2 regions of the Clostridium sp. 10cd* genome follow, and region 2 is predicted to be linked to the other one. Evidence: riboswitches for the same ligand, from Rfam matches in the RefSeq annotation. Region 2 holds a riboswitch; the other holds the start of a gene.
The links. A riboswitch is a leader RNA that binds a small molecule or an ion and turns the genes downstream of it on or off. The one in region 2 is predicted to bind FMN.

Region 1 (3,143 bases), 1.3 Mb from region 2:
ATAACGGATACCGAAAAATCTGCTTTCGATACTTTTGCGACAGTAAGACTAATACCGTCAATAGCAATCGAACCTTTTTCAACAATTAGATTTAAGATTTCTCTTTGCGTATTGATTTGATACCACACCGCATTTTTGTCTCTACGCACAGACGATATTCTGCCTGTCCCATCAATATGCCCCGTAACAATGTGACCGCCCAACCTGCCATTCATAGGCATAGCTCTTTCTAAATTCACAAGGCTTCCATGTCTTAACAGGCTAAGAGCCGTTCTGTTCCATGTTTCATTCATCACATCAACTGTAAAAGATTGTCGAGTGAAACAAGTAACTGTAAGGCAGATACCATTGACTGCTATGCTGTCGCCTAAATGTATATCCTCTAATATTTTTGAAGCTTTAATGGATAGTTTACAGTTACAAGTATCTTTCTGTATTCTTTCTACTTTACCGATTTCTTCTATTATTCCTGTAAACATGGATAAATCACTTCGCTTTCTATGAAATAATCATTTCCCACTTGAGAAAAAGCATATGGTTTAAGCATAATGGCGTCATTAGGAAAAGCAACACCTTGACCACTTACAGGGCTTTTTGCACTCCCACCAAATATTTTAGGTGCTATATAAATTTGCACCTCATCAACAATCTGTTGCTCAAGAGCACTCCAATTCATTGCACTTCCACCCTCTAAAAGTAGACTGTCTATCTGCATATTTCCTAAACATTGCATTAAATTCATTAAGTCAATATGATTACCTTTTTTCTTCGTATAAATAATTTCACAACCACATTTTCTGTAAAGAGCAATCTTACTTTCATCAATAGAAGAAGTAGCGATATATGTTTTAATGTCATTCGCTGTTTTGATAATTTTTGATGTAATGGGTGTTCTTAAATCTGTATCACATACGATACGAATAGGATTTTCCCCGTTTTCTAATCGGCATGTCAGTAAAGGGTCATCTTGAATAACGGTATTCACTCCTACCATGATCGCAGTAACCTTATGCCTGAATTGATGTACTTGTTTTCTCGCTTTTTCGCCACTTATCCATTTTGATTGATTTGTATAAGTTGCTATTTTCCCGTCCATTGTCATTGCATATTTCATAAAAACATAAGGAATATGCCTTGTAACATATTTTCTAAAAACTTTGATTAACTGTTGACACTCCATTTCTAAAATTCCTATCACAACTTGAATGTTGTTTTCCTCAAGTACCTTTACACCTTTTCCAGACACAATAGGATTACAGTCTAAAGTTCCGACGACTACTCTTGTAATGCCACTTTTAATAATTGCTTCTGTGCAAGGTGGTGTCTTACCATAGTGACAGCATGGTTCAAGTGTTACATAAAGTGTTGCTCCTACAGGTGACTCCCTACAATTTTTTAATGCATTTCTCTCTGCATGCAATCCACCAAAGATTTCATGGTATCCCTGTCCTATAATTCGATTATCTTTTACAATTACTGCCCCAACCATAGGATTAGGATTGACATAGCCAGCACCTTTTTTTGCCAGTTTTATTGCTAATTTCATGTATTCTGTATCGCTCATTTTTACACCTCCAAAAAAATACATGCCTTGAATAAAATCTATCCAAGACATGCAAAAGAGGATTTATGCGATTAAAGAAAATGCTCTGAAACAATATAAAATCATTCCAGAGCACGCAAAAAAAGCATAAACTTACTTTCATCTTCTTTCATCCAGACTATACTGTCGGCTTTGGAATTTCACCAAATCATGCCTTTCGGCTCGTGGGCTATACCACCGGTAGGGAATTACACCCTGCCCTGAAGATAGTTATTCAATTACGGACAATTATAATATCTGATATTATATCTGTCAATAAAAAGTTTTTTTCTCGTTTATCCAAATACAATAATTTGCAAGCAGGTAAACACAGGTTATTTCTTAATATCCTTTTGTTTGGGAAACTCCAGATACACATCCGGTGTTATCCGTGCATCCTTCACCTGTATGTGGATATCCTTTTCTCCACAGTAGCGCAGCTTCTCCTCCAGGTCGCTTTCATCCTGTGCAAATGCACTGAACGACAGCACCTCCAGCACATCCCGCTCCATCAGCTTCCCCTTCAGTTCTCCCCAGTTATCCTCATATCTTCTTACACACATGACTCAGCTCTCCTTACTTCTCTTCTTCCTCCAGCTTCTGCCTGTTTTGTCACTGTCCTTCCCTTTACTTCTACATATTATCACATTTAAAGATTAGTGGAGATACGAAAAATACCCCTAAAAAAGGGGTTTCTAAAACGTTTAGAATACAGCATTACAAAGGCATTGAACAATTTGAAGTTGTTAACGCTCTGAAAATGATTCAAAAAAAGTGCGGAATCTCCGCACATTATATTCCCATATCCTGAATGATCAATGCCTCCAGCTTTTTCCACATCCAAATATCACTAGCAGCATCCAGAAGCATACAAATTCCGGTTCCCACAACCATAAATTCACTATGTAAATGAAATTGTACGGCAAGTGCAGCTGTAGCTGTCATCTTCGCAGCCGTAACAAGCGCAGCAATCCACCATTTTGAATATTGCAGATGCCGTATTCTACCTGTAATAATCAAATTGCTGAAAGCATGCAGAAAGGTGACAAAGGCCAGAACAGCCGGCAGTGTGTCATAAACCTCCTCCGGATTCGTCAGCATCCACACCCCCAGAAAGCTGACCAGCAGACACTCTACCAGGGATAGTAGTGAAATCAGAAAACGCTCGTCCTCCTCCAGAAATAAAATAAGCTGCGGTACACCCTGAAACAGCAGCATAACGCCTCCGATAAACGTCATCAAATCAGGACTAACCGGATACAGAAGCATAAACATTATACCAAAGCAGCTCCACATCAATGATTGATACAGACCATTCCATTTTAGTCTATGTACATATTTAATAGAAAAAAGCATACGATCCCTCCATGCGTATCCCTATGGTATCACGAACAGATAGGAAAAGAAAGCTTGTACTGCAAAAAAGACATAAGAAATTTTCACCGGCATTCATAATGAAGCTGCGGGCTAAACACAGGTTCGGCAGAAAGAAAAATGTAAGAATATCGCATATAGGCTTCATCTGTCAAATATGATATAATTTTACCTATAGCGGGAGGTA
Region 2 (3,143 bases):
CCGACCGCCAGTTTTCCGGTATCATTGTATTGCAGCATGATATGCGGGTCACTCACAAAGCCGCGCACATGACCGTCACTGTAGGCATCTACCAGAATGGTACCGATGGGACCTCCGCCGTTGATGCGAATCGTAATCTGTTCCTGTGCTGTTTTCAGCATGCTTCCCATCATGGAACCCACAGTTAACACACGTCCCAGGGTAGCCGCACTAGTCGGCCATAAATCAAAACGTTTTCTTGCTTCCTCCGCCATATGCGTAGAAGAGCATATATAGATTCTCACATGCTCATTGCACGCAAGCGCCTTTACTAAATAATCTTTCATCATAGAAATCACTCCCTGCCTTACAGGCAACTGTAGTATACCACAAAAACCTGCAGAATGAGAAGAAAATCGACTTCGTTATACTGTTGTGTACGTTGAATGCTGCAGGCAAGGAAAAAGAGGGTGAATGTATCTGATATATAGAAAAAGGTACAGTATTATCTAATCCTGTACCCGTCGTATGCATACGTTAATCGTACGGCTTGATTTCCACTGTCTTTTTATCAAAGTCTAGGAAGATCTGAAACGCATTGCGGTTCTCATCCTCATCCCATATTTCCACGAATCGCGGGGTTACCTCAATCAGAATCTCCGTATCCTCATGGCTGTATGCATTATAGCTCTGCCACAGATATTTCTTATACAAGGCTTCAAACCTTCTTCCCGGCTCGTCCACGACAAGCCCCTTGTTTACGGCGATTCCCTCTACCTGAACGCCACCTGTGCAGAGTGCCACCTGCGGGTTTCGATACAGCTGCTGTGTCTTGCGGAAATTCTTATCGGTCTTGAAATAGATTTTTCCATCATAAAACAGACAGCTTACATTACGCACCATGACGTAATCATTAACGCTGGAGCCAAGTGCCATAATTTTGGAATCTCCCAGTTTGTGAAACAGCAATGCTACTCCTTCTTCAAATGTCATCTTCTTTTCCTCCTTACTGACGATTTGCGAATCGGTGAATCATCGGACTTATTTTCTTGTATACGGCAAAGGTAATCAGGCAGCTGATACCGTATTTTATCAGGTTAAACGGTACGATGCCCAGTATCACCATGGTAGTGACAGAATTCATCATCGAATTGACCTTGGAACAGGAAAGGATAATCTGGTCCATATTCATATCATACAGGGCAACATAGAACGGAATAATCAAATACAGATTGGTCAGCACTGCAACAAAGGTACTAACCAGAGTCCCTGCTGTCATTCCCAGCAGTGCTTCCTTTCGTGTCTTCTTGTGACGGTACAGCAAAGACGCAGGCAGTACCAGGGCAACTCCCAGCAAAAAGCTCTGCAGCTCTCCGGTAAACATGGAATTGGATCCGGAAATCACCATCTGAACCATAACACGGATAAAGACAATCAGAACACCTGCCACCGGTCCCAGAGCGAAGGCTCCGATCAGCTCCGGAATTGCGGCCAGATCAAAGCTTAGAAAGGGCGGCATAAACGGAATGGGAAAGCGAAACATCATCAGTATCGCTCCCAGTGCACCAAGCATACCGATCAGGGCAAGCCGTTTTGCACTCATGTTGTTTTTCAATTCACATCTCCTCCATTTCAAAAAAACACCTGACTACGAAAAAACTCGTCTTCAGGTGTGCGTTTACAGAAAATGTCTTTTCTCATCCGGACTTTACCGTCGGTGCCAGAATTTCGCTGGCTCAGCCGCTCATTACGCGGGTCATGGACTATCACCATCGGTAGGGAATTTCACCCTGCCACAAAGACTTGTTATTCAATTTTGAATGCAGGTCATGCGTCAACACAATCTGTATATTCATTATAGCTCATGAAACAGCATGTGTAAATAAGAAACAGAAATGTAAATTTTTTCATGTATCTGATGTAATACGCATCGCCAAGTAGAAAACAGTACAGAAAAGAAACACCGGGTTCTAGCCTGTTGCTGATAAAATATGTGAGCAACCTGCTGTTTTGTAAGGTGCTTTTCCTTTCATTCGTCTTTAGTGTATGTAGATTCCAATAAATATCAATAATTCGTGGATTATTTAGGAATTCAGCATCTTCCATACGTATATAGGGGTGTAAGGAACCCTTACAGAATGGAGGACATATAAATGTCAAATGCAATGAATCAGCTAAACTACAGTAACGATCTTTTTTTTAAGTACACCCTTTCCCGTGAGGATGAAGGCTCTGTGTACGCCCGCAACACCATTATTGAACGCGTTACCGGAATCCGGGTAAAGGAAAGCACTGTGCTCAATCCCAATCTGGATCCGGACATTATCGGAAAGAAGCGCATCATTCTGGATGTTCATGTGAAGGATGAACAAAACCGTCATTTCAATATCGAGATGCAGACCACCTACAAGGGATTAGCGGAAATGATGCGTTTTGAATTTTACGGTGCCAGAGCATTGAACAATCAGCTGAACAGCGGTAAGAAGTATAAGGATTTAAAGCCGGTATATCAGATTATTTTCATTGACGAGTATGCATGGAACAACAGAAATCTGATCAATCAGTATCAGATGCGCAATGAGCAGGGAGAGAAGGAAAGCTACTATCCGCTCATCCTTCGCACCTATATTCATATGCCGGCAATCAATGACATCGTAAGGGAGAAGGAAATACAGAGGCTGAATGACTTTGAACAGCTGGTGTATCTGTTTGAAAACAATGGAAAAAATGATATACTGAAGTCAAAGGAAAGGCTGGTGAAGGTATTCATGGACAAGTACGAGGAAATGCAGAAGGATGATGAGCTGTGGTCAACCGCAATGGCGATTCAGATGGGGGAGGCACGTTACCGCTATGGCTTGGAGGACAGCTTTGAAGAAGGAAAAAAGGAAGGAGAAGCATTGCTGTTAATAAAGCAGCTTAAAAGTAAGTATCATGAGGATTGCTCAGCCTGGCTGCTCTCTTTGAATGATGAACAGTTTGAAGCCGTATCCAACTTGATACTGGTCTGCAACACTTATCAGGAGCTGAAGAATCAGGTTATGTCAATGTAGTAATACATACAATCCCAAATAAGAAAACTGTTTTATAAGCATAAGACTTTATAAAACAGTTTTTTCATCCAACTTTCTGCCGCATCCGTATCACAGGTATTAAAAATATTG

Region 1: another riboswitch for FMN. It lies ahead of ribD (bifunctional diaminohydroxyphosphoribosylaminopyrimidine deaminase/5-amino-6-(5-phosphoribosylamino)uracil reductase RibD); the one in region 2 lies ahead of ACG3M1_RS21360 (ECF transporter S component).

What each region holds. Positions count from the first base shown of each region.
Region 1 covers NZ_CP172347.1:992,540-995,682, reverse strand. The annotation lists gene ribE (riboflavin synthase) at 1-479, opposite strand, end outside; gene ribD (bifunctional diaminohydroxyphosphoribosylaminopyrimidine deaminase/5-amino-6-(5-phosphoribosylamino)uracil reductase RibD) at 464-1,564, opposite strand; FMN riboswitch at 1,701-1,815, opposite strand; gene ACG3M1_RS04950 (hypothetical protein) at 1,918-2,145, opposite strand; gene ACG3M1_RS04945 (hypothetical protein) at 2,375-2,938, opposite strand.
Region 2 covers NZ_CP172347.1:4,290,602-4,293,744, forward strand. The annotation lists gene hslO (Hsp33 family molecular chaperone HslO) at 1-329, opposite strand, end outside; gene ACG3M1_RS21355 (pyridoxamine 5'-phosphate oxidase family protein) at 517-972, opposite strand; gene ACG3M1_RS21360 (ECF transporter S component) at 986-1,594, opposite strand; FMN riboswitch at 1,665-1,786, opposite strand; gene ACG3M1_RS21365 (PD-(D/E)XK nuclease family transposase) at 2,133-3,032, shown strand.